2 regions of the Methylobacterium sp. PvR107 genome follow, and region 2 is predicted to be linked to the other one. Evidence: riboswitches for the same ligand, from Rfam matches in the RefSeq annotation. Region 2 holds a riboswitch; the other holds the start of a gene.
What was found. Region 2 has a riboswitch for thiamine pyrophosphate ahead of thiC (phosphomethylpyrimidine synthase ThiC). Riboswitches for the same ligand answer to the same signal wherever they lie in the genome.

Region 1: linked by a shared signal. The riboswitch ahead of thiO (glycine oxidase ThiO) and the one ahead of thiC (phosphomethylpyrimidine synthase ThiC) in region 2 are both predicted to bind thiamine pyrophosphate.

What each region holds. Positions count from the first base shown of each region.
Region 1 is NZ_JAFIBW010000001.1:1,096,830-1,104,286, forward strand. It holds gene JOE48_RS05055 (thiamine phosphate synthase) at 1-1, opposite strand, end outside; gene JOE48_RS05060 (thiazole synthase) at 19-822, opposite strand; gene thiS (sulfur carrier protein ThiS) at 825-1,037, opposite strand; gene thiO (glycine oxidase ThiO) at 1,034-2,257, opposite strand; TPP riboswitch at 2,322-2,450, opposite strand; gene JOE48_RS05075 (TIGR02281 family clan AA aspartic protease) at 2,634-3,140, shown strand; gene JOE48_RS05080 (glycosyltransferase) at 3,596-4,756, shown strand; gene JOE48_RS05085 (glycosyltransferase) at 4,957-6,117, shown strand; gene JOE48_RS05090 (adenylate/guanylate cyclase domain-containing protein) at 6,238-7,457, opposite strand, start outside.
Region 2 is NZ_JAFIBW010000001.1:4,600,298-4,607,754, reverse strand. It holds gene JOE48_RS21745 (acyltransferase family protein) at 1-12, opposite strand, end outside; gene JOE48_RS21740 (restriction endonuclease) at 120-494, opposite strand; gene JOE48_RS30465 (hypothetical protein) at 564-947, opposite strand; gene JOE48_RS30460 (hypothetical protein) at 968-1,336, opposite strand; TPP riboswitch at 1,449-1,554, shown strand; gene thiC (phosphomethylpyrimidine synthase ThiC) at 1,626-3,512, shown strand; gene JOE48_RS21725 (TY-Chap domain-containing protein) at 3,535-4,194, opposite strand; gene JOE48_RS21720 (hypothetical protein) at 4,305-4,643, shown strand; gene JOE48_RS21715 (class II glutamine amidotransferase) at 4,654-5,478, opposite strand; gene JOE48_RS21710 (N-acetylglutaminylglutamine amidotransferase) at 5,601-7,370, opposite strand.

The DNA of each region.
Region 1 (7,457 bases), 3.5 Mb from region 2:
TCCGTGACGGCAGCGCTGTCACGAGCCGACGAGGCCGAGCTGCGGGCTCGACGGCTCGGCCCGGCCGCGGCGGGGGATCCGCCCGGCCAGATGCGCGTCGCGCCCGGCCTCCACGGCCCGGCCCATGGCGCGGGCCATCCGCACGGGATCGTCGGCCTTGGCGATTGCGGTGTTGATCAGGCAGGCTGAGGCGCCGAGTTCCATGGCGATCACCGCGTCCGAAGCGGTGCCGATCCCGGCATCGACCACCACCGGCACCTTCGCACGGCGGCAGATCAGCTCGAGATTGGCCGGGTTGGCGACGCCCATCCCGGAGCCGATCAGGGAACCCATCGGCATCACGGCGGCGCAGCCGAGATCCTCCAGGCGCTGGCAGATGATCGGGTCGTCGTTGCAGTAGGGCAGGACCACGAAGCCGTCGTCCACGAGGTGGCGGCAGGCCTCCAGCAACTCGGTGACGTCCGGGTAGAGCGTCTCCCGGTCGCCGATCACCTCGACCTTGATCCAGTTGGTGTCGAGCGCCTCGCGGGCGAGTTCGGCGGTCATGATCGCGTCGCGGGCCGTCTCGCAGCCGGCGGTGTTCGGCAGAAAGCGCTTCCCCTTCAAGATCTTCACCGTGTCCGAGCCGTGTCCCTGGAGCGAGACCCGGCGGATCGAGGCGGTGACCACGTCGGCGCCGCTCGCCTCGACGGCGTCGCGCATGATCGCCTGGGTCGGGTAGCCGGCGGTGCCGATGAACAGCCGGGACGACAGGCTCACCCCGGCGATGATCAGGCTGTCGTCCCCGCTCTCCGGGCGCAGCGGCGTCAGAAACTGGTCCATGCTCAACCTCCCTGCATGGCGCGGACGATCTCGACGCGGTCGCCCTCCGCAACCGGGGTCTCGCCCCAGTCCCGACGGCGCAGCACCCGGCCGTTCAGCGCGATGGCGACGCCCTGCGGGCTCTCGATCCCGCTTTCCTCCGCCTCGAGACGGAACAGGGCGTCCACGGTCTCGGCGGCGCAGTCGCGCGGCTCGCCGTTGACGAAGAGCTTCATGCCGAGACCCTCCGGGGCTCGGGGCGGCCGAACCGCGCCAGGGTGAAGGGCCGGGCGACATCCGGCAGGACGCCCTCCAGTATCAAGCCGGCTACGGCGTCGGCGGTGATGGGGGCCAGCAGGTAGCCGTTGCGGTGATGGCCCGTGGCGGCGACGAGACCGGGGGCGATCACGTCGAGGATCGGCGCGTCGTCGTCCGAGGTGGGGCGGTAGCCGCTCCAGACAGCCTCGACCTCCATCTCTTCGATTCCGGGCAGCACCCGGCGTGCGCCCTCCAGCAAGGCGTAGAGGCCGCCCGCGGTGACGCCGGGCCGGAAGCCGCAATCCTCCACGGTGGCGCCGACGATGAGCTGGCCGTCGCTCTTCGGCGCCATGTGGACCTGCTCGGTCCAGATCATCCGGCCAAGCGTGCCGGTGCGCGGCGTGGTACGCAGGGCCAGCGACTGGCCCTTGAGCGGCCGGACCGGCAGAGCGAGCCCCTCCGGCAGCAGGCCGCCCTCCCCGCTCCAGGCACCGGAGGCCAGCACCACGGTCTCCGCCGCGAGGCCGCGATCCCCGGCCCGAATACCCGCGACACGGCCGCCCGAATAGTCGAGGGCGGTGACGGGCGTCCGCTCCACCAGGGTGACGCCGGCCCGACGGCAGGCTTCGGTGAGGGCGTGCATGACCAGCCGGGGATCGACCTGGTGGTCCAGCGGGCAGTGGATCCCGGCGGTGACGGAGGGGCGCAGGCCGGGCTCCAGCCGCCGAACCTCGCTGCCCGGCAGCCAGATCGCGTCGAGCCCGGAGCGGCGCTGCAGATCGAAGCGGAAGCGGAGGCGCTCGACCTCGTCGCGGCCGACCGCCAGGACCAGGGTGCCATCGGGACGGTAATCGATCGCGCGGCCGGACTCGGCTTCCAGGGCATCGCGGAATCCGGGCCAGAGCCGGAGCGACTCCAGGGCGAGCGGCAGGAGCGGATCCGAGCCGGGCTCGTGCTCGGCGGCGGGGGCCAGCATGCCGGTGGCTGCGAGGCTCGCGCCCGCGCCGATCGTGTCCCGCTCCAGCACGGTCACGGTGCGGCCCGCCCGGGCGAGCCGCCACGCAATCGACAGGCCGATCAGCCCGCCGCCGATGACGGCGATGTCGGTCCGCGCCGGCAGAGCCACGGGTGCGACACCGCAATCGGGGCTGCGGCGGCGGCCGATCGGTGAAGCGGGGCGGTCGAGGGGCACGGGCATCTCCGCGGATTGCCGTCGCGGGAACCGGGCCCTGTGCTTCGGTGAGAAGCTGTGGCCTGCCTTTCGGGCGGCCGCGGTCCAATCCCTACGCCGGTATGAGCCGGATCAGGTTCAAAGGATTTCCGCGCCGCAGGTCCTGACGGACGTGCCAGCGGTTTCTCAGCCCCTTGCCGGGGATCTCCCTGGAACGGGACAGATGTGGTCGCCCGCGCCGCATCGGTCAACCCCGCCGCTGACCGGCAGCGGCCGACGGACGGACATTCGTCGGACGCAGTCACCACCCGGATACCAAGCCGGACGAAAGCCAGCCGCCGGGCACCGGCCCTTCACGGATCGGGCGAAGACTACACAGCTCTGTCGGGTCGGAGCGGGAAGCGTGCGCACATTCGTGGTTGTCTGCACGATCGGCTTCCTGTCGACGATGGCTTTCCAGAAGCTGCGTGAGCGGACGCGTCCGGATCCAGTTGAACGGGCCTCAGCCGCGGCAACGGCGTCGGTTCTCGACGGAGCGGTGGCCGGCGTTGCGCTTCAGGCCGGGCGCAACGGGCACTTCTTCGTGAATGCCCTGATGGACGGTCGCGCCCTGTCGATGATGGTCGATACCGGCGCGAGTTCCTGTGCCTTCTCGGAGGAGGATGCCGAGCGGATCGGAATCCGTGTCCGCGCGGGCGATTTCAGCCGCGTCTGGAACACCGCGAACGGGACGGTCCGAGTGGCGCCGATCCGGATCGCCGTATTGCAGGTCGGTTCGATCACCGTGCGGGATGTGGACGCGGTGGTGATCCCGCGGGGGCGCCTCAGCTTGAGCCTGCTCGGCATGTCGTTTCTCAAGCGCCTGCGCGAGTTCAGCGTCAGCGGCGGAACGATGACCCTGCGGGGGTGAGGCGCCCCCGAGGTCCGTACCGGTGCCACGCCCGGACGCCTCGGAGCCGGAGGCCGGTCGCGGGGATCCGCTTCGTCCCATCGCGGGCCTTCCTCGAAGCGATTGCCTGCGACCCGGACCGGTCCGAGGGAAGCCAGATCGCTGCGGCGCCGCGGATGCCGAACTGCGCCTTTCGACCCGGCATGGAAGCCCGATTTGTTCCTTTGCGGCCGCGCTCGGAAACGCACAACCTTTCGATCAATATAGATCCCTATAGAAGAATTAATTTTCCGTCTTCATCACCACATCTCTCGGCAATGAGAGCAAAAAATGGAACATAGCTCTCTATTCTGAGTCGAAATAAGCTGAAATCCTGCTTCCGAAACCCGCCGAGACGCTTTGTTGTGGCCTGTTTCGATGTTACGAACGGACACGCCGTCTTGTCGGCCGCAAACATAATCTCGAATATGATTGCCATGAACGCTTTCGGTCAGACCGTCTGTTTGTCGATGATCGTCAAGAATGAAGCGCACGTCATACGACGCTGTCTCGATTCGGTTCGGTCGTTCATCGACTACTGGATCGTTGTTGATACCGGATCGACGGACGGGACGCAGGACGTCATCCGGGCGGCGATGGCCGATCGTCCCGGCCGGCTCGTCGAGCAACCGTGGGTCGACTTCGCGTTCAATCGGACCGAGGCGCTCAAACTCGCGCGCCCGCACGCCGACTACACGCTGATCATCGATGCCGACGACGAGCTGATCGTTCCCGAAGGCTTCGTTTTGCCGAAGCTCGCTGATGCCGGATACATGTTTACCATTCTTGATGGTAAGACTGAATATTTTCGAATACAGATGGTGAGCAATCGCTTCGATTGGCATTATCGGGGTGTGGTGCACGAATTTTTGGAATGCGCGGGCAATCCATCCACGCCGATGCTGCCGGTATCGATGCGCCGGGGCGATGACGGTGCGCGTCACCGCGATGAAATGTCTGAATATCGCGATCTCACCACAATGGAGAAGGCTCTTTCCATCGAGACCGACCCGTTCATGGTCGCACGTTACACGTTTTATCTGGCGAGATCCTATCGCGACGTGGGCGATGTCGCCAAGGCTCTCGCGTATTATTTGAAGCGTGCTGATCTCGGTTATTGGGAAGAAGAGGTTTACCTTAGCCTTCTCAATGCCGGGCTTATCTTGGAAACCCTGGGCAGGCCCGCGGTTGAGATCTTGGCGGTCTATGATCGTGCAATCTCCGTCTGTCCGGCGCGAGCAGAGGCGCGCCACGCCGCCAGTCGGTATTGCAGGATCTCGGGCAACTTCGCCGCCGGGTACCGCTACGCCGAGGCCGGCGTGCCGCTGCCAATGCCCAGCGAAGGGCTGGCCTTGAATCCGTGGGTGTATACTTATGGATTGCGAGATGAATTAGCGTTTCACGCTTATCACACAGGACAATTTCGGGTCTGCCTGTCCGTGTGCCTGGATATGTTCGAGCGATCGGACGTTCCGGAGGAAGTCCGCTCGCGCGTCTGCACGCTGTCTCGACAGGCGCTCGCTACGATGCTCGACCCGGTCTGGGGGTTGCAGCACTCTGCCTACAGGTCGGAATTCACGCCTGTTTGGCAAGGTTGAGCACACGAAGCGGTGTCGACGCGGTTCCGCCGCATCCGCGGACAGTCCCGAAGGCTCCCCGCAAGTTTAGGTCGATCCGGTCCGCGTCTTTCCGTGCGATTCCAGCGTCTCAGCGTTGCCTCCTCTCACGATCGCGGTGAAGCCGGCGGCTTTCGTCGTCTATGTCCTCGCAATTTTAAAGTGATCGGCCGGGATGTGATATGAATAATTTTGGTCAGACGATTTGCCTGTCAATGATTGTGCGGAACGAAGCTCATGTCATCCACCGATGCTTAGATTCCGTTCGGCCGCTTATCGATCACTGGGTCATCGTTGACACCGGATCGACCGATGGCACCCAGGATGTCATCCGTGCAGCGTTGGTCGATCTGCCCGGTGCTCTCGTGGAGCGGCCCTGGGTTGATTTCGCCCTCAACCGGACCGAGGCCTTGGCGCTCGCGCGTCCGCATGCCGATTATTCGCTGATCATCGACGCCGATGACGCGTTGATTGATCCGGAGCGGTTTGTGATGCCCCGGCTTTCTGAGCCCGGATACATGCTCGAGATCGTCGACGGACCCACCCGATACTGGCGGACACAACTCGTCGACAACCGGATGGATTGGCGTTACCGCGGCGTTCTGCACGAATTTCTGGAATGTCCCGGACATCCGAGTCTGCCGACCCTGCCGCTCGCAATGCGTCGCGGAAACGATGGGGCACGTCACCGCGACGTCAGGACCGAATCGCGAGACATCGCCGTGCTGGAAGGCGCCCTGGCCGTCGAGGCCGATCCTTTCATGGTCGCTCGGTACACCTTCTATTTGGCGAACTCGTACCGAGACGGCGGCGAGCCTCGGAAAGCTTTAGAATACTATCTGAAGCGCGCAGATTTGGGATATTGGAACGAAGAGATCTACATCGGCTTGCTCTGTGCTGCTGACCTCATGGAGGCATTGGACGAGCCCGAAGATGCGGTACTGGCTCTGTACGATCGGATGATCCCGATCTGTCCGGCGCGGGCGGAGGCGCGGCTCGGCGCCAGCCGCTTTTGCAGGCGGAGAAGGACGTTCGCCGCCGGATTTCGTTACGCCGAAGCGGGGCTCGCCCTGACACTGCCGGCGGCAGGGATCTCTCTGCATCCGTGGGTGTACAGCTACGGGCTGCGAGAAGAGTTCGCCGCCAACGCCTTTCACGTGGGCCAACTGCGCGCCTGTTTGTCTGCCTGTCTCGACATCCTGGAACAGTTGGATGTTCCCGGGGATGTCCTTTCCCGAACAAGCGCGCTGGCGCGTCAAGCCCTCGCCGGAATGATCGATCCGGCCTGGGGTTGCCAGCCGACAACCTATCGTTCGGAATTCGTCCCGGCCTGGCAATTCTGAAGACCGGGGAACCCTGCGCCGCACGCGGGTACAGATCGCGCCGATTCCCGGAGGCGCTGCCCCTTTCGCCCGCTCAAGAGGGCGGTTCGCCCGCACGATCCACTCGGCGCGTCGCGGCCGTCAGCTTGGCTTGCGCGGGCGCAGGAACTTCGGGCGGAACACCGCCATGGGCTCCGCGAAGCCGTTCAGCTGGTGCTCACCGAGAGGGATCGGATCGCCCCAAAGGAAATCGACAAACGGCTTCGACATCAGCAGCGGCTCGCCGAGGATGCGGTTCAGCTGCGCGAGGCGGCTTGCGAGGTTCACGTCGCGACCGATCACCGTGAAGTCGAGCCGCGAGCCCGAGCCGACATTGCCGTAGGCCGCCTCGCCGTGATGGAGCGCAATGCCGGCGGCCACCGGGACCGGGAACTGGTGCAGGGCGTTGGCCTCGTCGAGGGCCGCGAGGGCGTGCTGGGCGGCCGTGAGCGCGCCCTTGGCGGCGCCGCCGAGATCGTCGCCGGACTCGCGGAAGATCGCCAGCAGGCCGTCTCCGAGATACTTCAGCACCTCGCCGCCCTCCCGCTCGATCGGCGGCACGAGGCAGTCGAAGAACACGTTGAGCAGGCCGACCGCCTCCTCGGGAGTCATGTCAGCCGTGGTTCGGGTGTAGTCGCGCATGTCGGCGAAGAGGATCGCCGAGCGGATCCGCGTGACCTGACCCCGTCGGATGTCCCCCGCCAGAATCGCGCGGTGCGGCTCGTCGCCCACGTAGAGCCGCAGGACGTGGTCCAGCTGCTTGTTCAGGACGCGCATCTCCACCACGGCGGCGAGCGCCGGCATCACGAAGCGCAGGATCGCGATGTCATCCGCGCCGAAGCCCTCCGGCGCGCGGGTGGCGAAGGTGATGCCGTTCCGGGTGCCGTTGGTGAAGAACAGCGGCGCCACGACGTAGTGGGTGTAGCCGCCGGCCTTCAGGTCCGGGATGATCGCGTAGGCGTCGTCCGGCGTCTCGGAGAGGTCGAGGATCAGCCACTTCCCGGTCTCGTGGACGGTGTGGAACGGACTGTTGAGATAGGCATCGGTCGAGCGCGCGCCGTGCGGGAACAGCCGGACCGTGGTGCCGCCGTCCCGGGTCCAGATCCGGCCGACACCGGCATATTCCGAGTGCAGGGTGTCGATCGCCGTGGAGGCCCGGTCCACCGGAACGCCGACGGCGATCAGCCGCTCGGCCAAGCCGGCGAGCATCTCCTCGGCGTTGGGCATCCGCGCGCCCTCGCCGAGCAGCCAGTCACGGATGCCGACAGAGGGCTGGAGCGCGCCGAAGGGCACGTCGTCGGCCTCCGAGCCATCCGCGAAGG
Region 2 (7,457 bases):
GGTTCCTGCCATCGTCCCGTCCTCGAAGCCGAGGCGATCCTGAACCGGGAACGGTTGACGACAAGGCTCTGCGCCGGCGCGAGCTGTCGACGTGGCGAATGCCCGGTAAATGGTGTGCGTCAGGACTTGCGCCGTGCCGCGCGCCGGTCGCGGGTCGTGCGGGTCGCGGCGTGGAAATCGGCGGGCTTGCCGCGGACCCAGGTCAGGAACCGCTCGATCTCCGGATCGGCCCTGAGGGCCTCCACATCGGCGAGGCGCTTGGCGATCTCGGCCTCGCTGTAGCGGGCATGGATGGCCGAGTGGCAGATCTGGTGCAGCCGGACCGTGCCCCGGTGCGTCCCGCCTTTCAGCTTCGGAGTCAGGTGATGGAGGCTGGAGCGGGCGCTGGGCGGGATCGGTCGCTCGCAGAGCGGGCAGACCGGATCCGGACGCGCGACCGTCTCCAATGCATCGGGATCATCGAAACTCCAACGCCGTGAGCGCCGTCCGACCACGCACATCCTCCCCCGTTCACCCTTTTACCCCTCAAAATCCGCCGGCGCCCAGACGGGCGCGAGGCGTTTTTAAAACAGCGCCTCGGCCTCGCGATCGCGGACGCCCAGGATCGAGACGTGGTCACCCGGAATGACCGCGATCCGGGCTCGTGGCCCGGCTGAAGCCGCAAGGGCGACCGCAAGCTTGGCCGGCACCACGGGATCACGGCGTCCGGGAACGATCAGCACGGGCGCCGTCCCGGTGCGGATGCGCCGGTCCGAGCGATAGGTGTCGCGCAGGAGCCGGGATGGGGCCAGCGGGACATGCCGCCGCACGGCATCCGTCATCGAGTCGAACGGCGCCTCCAGAGACAAGCCAAGCGACGAGGTGCGCGCGCCGATCGCGACTGCGACGGCGGCGCCCAAGGAATGGCCGTGAAGCAGGATCGGGGCACCCGGTGCCGGCGCGGCCACCGCCGCCATTCCGTCACGGATCAGCCCCGTCTCGCTCGGTTGCCCGGTCGAGCCCGGATAGCCGCGATCGGCGGGGGCCAGGACGCCCCAGACGCCAGGTGCCAGGCACCATCGCTGAAACGGGCCCCCTGCGGCTCGGGTCTCGAGCCATGGCCGTGGAAACTGACCACCACGCCGCAGCCCGGCTGCGACGACTTCCACAACGCGTGCAGCGTCTCGCCGTCCTCGGTGACGAGGGCGATCGCGGCCGCATCCGGAACTGCCACGCCGGCGCGCGGTGACCGATCGGCGCCCGGATAGAGGACGCGGCGCTGGTTGAGCCCGAGCACGACCAGGGCGAGCCCGTAGAAGAGAATGGCCGCGAGAACCAGGCCGATCAGGAGACGCATATCCGCCGGCGGGAAAGCGCCGCTTTCGCCGGAGCGCGAGACGGGCCGGGAGCAACTGTTCTTTACGGATTGCCCCCGGCATTGACAAAGCGGCCCGCGAGCCCGAGTCTTGAAACGTTCCGAGGGGGGCCCTGCAGGGGGCTGAGATTGGGCACGCTGCCCTGACCCTTGAACCTGATCCGGCTCATACCGGCGGAGGGACGGGAACCTGCGGTCGCGCGTCGCGCGGCCGGCTCTCTTCTCAGCCATCGCGTGGACCGGACCGCTCCAGAACGAGGAGAGGCCCACGATGAACGCACCCGTTCTCCCCAAGGACGTGAAAGGCAGCCCCGAGGCCGTGACCACCGGTCCGGTTACCGGATCGCGCAAGGTCTATGCGAGCCCGGCCGGCAGGCTGGATATCCGCGTGCCCTACCGCGAGATTGCCCTCTCCGATCCCAAAGAGGCTCCGGTGCGGGTCTACGACCCGTCGGGGCCCTACACCGAGACGGATGCGCGTATCGACCTCAATGCCGGCCTGCCCGGCGTGCGCGAACCCTGGATCGCCGGTCGCGGCTACGCGGCGGTCGCGCCGCGGGCGGTCAAGCCGGAGGATAACGGCTTCGCGGGCGACAAGCTCGTCGCCGCCTGTCCCGCCGAGCGGCTCATCCGCAAGGCCGCGCCGGGCCAGATGGTGACGCAGTACGAGTTCGCCCGCGCGGGGATCATCACCGAGGAGATGATCTACGTCGCCCATCGCGAGAATGCCTGCCGCGAGACGATGCTGGAGGGTGCGGACGCCGCACTCGCCGACGGCCAGAGCTTCGGGGCCTCGGTCCCGCCCTTCATCACGCCCGAATTCGTTCGGGACGAGATCGCCCGCGGCCGCGCGATCATCCCGGCCAACATCAACCACACCGAGCTGGAGCCGATGGCGATCGGCCGGAACTTCCTGGTCAAGATCAACGCCAATATCGGCAACTCGGCCGTGACCTCCTCGGCCGCCGACGAGGTCGAGAAGTTGGTCTGGTCGATCCGCTGGGGCGCCGACACGGTCATGGACCTGTCCACCGGCCGCAACATCCACAACATCCGCTCGTGGATCATCCGCAACAGCCCGGTCCCGATCGGCACGGTGCCGATCTACCAGGCGCTGGAGAAGGTCGGCGGCGATCCGCTCAAGCTCGACTGGGAGGTGTTCAAGGACACACTCATCGAGCAGGCCGAGCAGGGCATCGACTACTTCACCATCCATGCCGGCGTTCGGCTGGCCCATGTGCCGCTGACCGCCCGGCGCGTCACCGGCATCGTCTCGCGCGGCGGCTCGATCATGGCGCGCTGGTGCCTCGCCGGGCACCGGGAATCGTTCCTCTACGAGCGGTTCGACGAGATCTGCGACATCATGCGGGCCTACGACGTGTCGTTCTCGCTGGGCGACGGCCTGCGCCCCGGCTCGATCGCCGACGCCAACGACGCCGCGCAGTTCGGCGAGCTGGAGACGCTGGGCGAGTTGACCAAGGTCGCCTGGGACAAGGGCTGCCAAGTGATGATCGAGGGTCCCGGCCACGTGCCGATGCACAAGATCAAGGTCAACATGGAGAAGCAGCTGAAGGAGTGCGGCGAGGCGCCGTTCTACACCCTCGGCCCGCTGACCACCGACATCGCCCCCGGCTACGACCACATCACCTCGGGCATCGGCGCCGCCATGATCGGCTGGTTCGGCACCGCGATGCTCTGCTACGTCACCCCGAAGGAGCATCTCGGCCTGCCCGACCGGGACGACGTGAAGACCGGCGTCATCACCTACAAGATCGCCGCTCACGCCGCCGACCTCGCCAAGGGCCACCCCGCCGCGCAGCTGCGCGACGACGCGCTCAGCCGCGCCCGGTTCGACTTCCGCTGGGAAGACCAGTTCAACCTTGGGCTCGATCCAGACACGGCCCGGCGCTACCACGACGAGACGCTGCCGAAGGATGCCCACAAGGTCGCGCATTTCTGTTCGATGTGCGGGCCGAAATTCTGCTCGATGAAGATCACGCAGGACCTGCGCGCCGAGGTGCTGGCGATGGAGGAGGCCGGCGAGGTCGTGGGCGCATCGCCCGCGATGTCGAAGGCCGAGGCCGAGGCCGGCATGCGGGCGAAGTCGGAGGAATTCCTGGCCGAGGGTGGCAAGCTCTACGTCGACGCCGCCGAGTGAGATGGCGGCACGCCCGGTCCGTTCAGGATCCGGGCGTGCCGCAGCCCCGCCCCAGCGTTCCGCCACGCGGGGCCGCGATATCGAGGACCGCGCCCGGGCGGGCGCCGTAGGCATCGTGCAACGTCGCGAGCATCAGATCGGCAGCAATCCCGACGTCCGGTGGATCTCCCAGCTCCACGATCCGCGCAAAATTTTCCCGCGGACCATCCTGAACGAAGTGGAGCGCCGCCAGGGCGGCCAGAGCGGATGCATTCAGCCGCAGGCGGTCCCCTCCTGGTGGCCCGTAGGCGCCCGAGGCTGCCTCGCAGAGCATCTGCATATCCCGGTTCTGGAAGATGCACTGGACGTAACGCTGCGGGTGCGCGTGCAGCGTTAGGACGATGAAGCGGTCGCGCGAGACGGTGATCGATCCGCGTCGGTGTATGGCCTCGAGCCGCTCCGCGATCGCGCAGCGGTGTTCGCCGATGAAAAGCGTGCGCCCGCCCGGATCGACTCCGGAATCCGGCGCGGCCAGCGCCGCAGTCGCCGCAAAAGCGAGTGTGTAACAGACCCTGCGCATCTCGAAGCCACGCGATGCCGGAAGGCGTTCGGCCGTCACCGATCGACGGAACGGTGCCTGATCAGTCGCCCGACGCGAAGAATGCAGCACGAATTTGTGACGTGGCGGTAACGGGATGTTCATCGCATCGCCGAACGCCCTCAGGTGTCCGGTGGACCGTCCGCCGGCCTTAACCGATGATTAGGCAGGCGCGCGGTTCAATCCTCCGATCACAGGATCGCAGGAGACCGGCCATGGAGATCCGCACGCTGACCACCTCGTCGTCGGGGCCACAGGGCCTCGACGCCCTCGGAGCGACGGCCGCCGCCGCCGTGACCCAGAAGGCGCCTGAACCGCAGGTCGAAACCGCGCCGCTCGAACCTGCGGTGAAGCTCGACATCGGCTCCAATGGCGGCAAGGCGCGCTACATTCAGGATCCGGACACCAGCACGATCGTCTTCCAGGTGCTCGATCCCTCATCCGGTACCGTGATCGAGCAACTTCCGAGCGAGACCGCCTTGCGCAATCGCGCCTACGATTCCGCGCACGGAACGCGCAGTTCCCATTCCGGCAGCCTGTCGCGGGTCGCCTGAATCCGCCGGGTCAGGCTCGAAGGCGACGGAGGCCGTCGTCCGAGGCGTTGCCCCGCAGGCCGAACGCGGTCAGCGGAAGGATCTCCACGCGCTGATTGTGCCGGGCGATGAGGACGCTGTTTTCTGAGACGGAGGTCCACGTTCCGTGGTCGCGATCGAGCGGCTCGGAAGCGACGACGACGCCACCGTCGGACGCGCGATAGTAGAGAGAATTGGCCTTGTCGTTGGCGGCGTATCGGAACGCGTAGAGATCGCGTCCGTCCGCCAGAGCGGCTGTGAACCGGAACGGATGTTCACCCGCCAGATCGGTCAGCCGAACGAGCGCGCGCGCCGTTGCATCCACGGGATCGCGGCGCGGACCGGACCCCATCAGGCCGCAGCCGAGCAGGCCGAGGAAGATCGCCTCGGAATCCGTCGTGCCGGCACGGGACGGGTAGAGTTCGTCGGGGATCATCGCCTCGACCGGTCGCCGCAGCCGGCTCCAATCGCCGATATAGCCGTTGTGCATGAACAGCCACGGCCCGCACGCGAACGGATGGCAGTTCGGCCGGGTAATCGGCGTGCCCGTCGCGGCCCGCACATGCGCGAAGAACAGGTGCGAGTGCAGGTGGCGGCACAGGTAGCGCAGGTTGTCGTCCGACCAGGCGGGCTGCACCTCGCGATAGCGACCCGGCTCGGGATGATCCCCGTACCAGCCCAGCCCGAAGCCGTCGCCATTGGTCGCCGCCGTCGACTCCAGCGCCTGGATGCTTTGCGAGACCAGGCTATGGGATGGCTCAGTGACGTAATGCTCCAGCGGGATGGTGCGTCCCGCATAGGCGATCCAGCGGCACATCGACGGGAATCCTCCGGGTGCGTGTCGCGAGGCTGATCCGGGACGATCGTGGATAAAGCGGGGCACCTTGAGCGCCGCGTCAATCACATTCGCTCGCGAGAACCGTGCCGCGCCGGTCAGCCTCAGACGCCGTGGGTCTGCAGCCAGCTCTCGAGAAGGGCGACCTGCCAGAGCTTGGAATTGCCCTTGGGCGTCAGCGTGCCGTCCGGATCGGCAAGCAGGTGGTCGACATAAGCGCGGTTGAAGATGCCGCGCGCCCGCGCCTCCGGCCTGTCCAGAACCTCGCGGACGAAATCCAGGAATGGGCCGCGGATGTGCTTCAGCGCCGGGACCGGGAAATAGCCCTTCTTCCGGTCGATGACTTCGGCCGGAACGACCGCGCGGGCCGCCTCCTTGAGGATGTACTTGCCGCCGTCCCGGACCTTCAGCTCCGCCGGAATGCGTGCTGCCAGCTCGACGAGGTCGTGGTCCAGGAACGGGACGCGGGCTTCGAGACCGCAGGCCATGGTCATGTTGTCGACCCGCTTCACGGGATCGTCGACCATCATGATCTGCTGATCGAGCTGCAGCGTCTTGTCGATGGCACTGGCGCTTTGGGAACCTGAGAAGAACGCTTCGAGATACGCGGTGCTGTAGTCGCCGTTCAGCATGTCCGGCGCCAGCGCCTCGCGCATCTCGTCATGATCACGGTCGAAATAGGCTCTCGCATAATCGGACACGGGATCGGTCGAGCCCATCAGCTTCGGGTACCAGTGATAGCCGCCGAACACCTCGTCGGCGCCTTGGCCGCTCTGGATTACCGTCACGTGCTTGGCGACCTCCTGCGACAGGAGCAGGAACGCGACCGCGTCGTGGCTCATCTGCGGCTCGGCCATGGCGGCGATCGCTGCGGGCAGCGCCTCCAGCGTGCGTGAACCATCGACGGCAAGCTTGGTGTGGTCGGTCGCGAAGGTGCGGGCGATGATGTCCGAGTACTTGAATTCATCACCCTCGACGCCGTTCACCGCGTCGAACCCGACTGAGAAGGTCTTCAATCCGGTCTGGCCCTTGCGGGCCAGGAGCGCAACGAGAAGCGAGCTGTCGAGTCCGCCCGACAGGAGAACGCCGGTGGGCACATCCGCCACCTGCCGGCGCTCCACCGCCGTGCCGAGCGTCTCGAGGACCGCGTCGCGCCAATCGGCCTCGGTCATGCCGCGATCGGCCTGGCGCGGACCGATCGTGACCGACCAGTAGATCTCCTCGTGTCGGGTGCCGTCCCGTTCCAGGGTGAGGATCGTCGCCGGGGCGAGCTTGCGGACGCCCTTGAGGATGGTCAGCGGCGCCGGTACGCCCGCGTGCCAGCTCATGTAGTGGTGGAGCGCCGCCGGATCGATCGCCGTGTCGACATCGCCGGCCGCGAGCAGGGCCGGCAGTGACGAGGCGAAGCGGAAACGGCCTTTCACGTCGCTGTAGTAAAGAGGTTTGACCCCAAGCCGATCACGCGCGAGCACGACGCGTCCGGAGTCGCGCTCCAGGACGGCGAAGGCGAACATGCCGTAGAACCGCTCGACGCAGGCCCGTCCCCAGGCGTGATAGGCCTTGAGCACGACCTCGGTGTCGCTCGTCGAGAAGAAGACGTAGCCTTTCGCTTCCAGCTCGGCGCGCAGCGCGCGGAAATTGTAGATGCAGCCGTTGAAGACGATTGCCAGCCCGAGGCCCGGATCGACCATCGGCTGCTGACCGGCCTCGGACAGGTCGATGATCTTCAGCCGGCGGTGGCCGAAGACGACACGGCCGGAGCCGAACAGACCCTCGCCATCCGGGCCGCGTGCTTGGAGGCAGCCCACCATGGCCTGGACGGCAGCGGGATCGGCCGATCCATTGAAGCTGATCTCACCGCAGATCCCGCACATCGTCGCTGTCGGCCTTCGTTCCGGCGGCATGACCGCATCAACCGAGCGGAACGGCCGGCGCGCCGTGACGTTCCTTCGTCCGCGCGG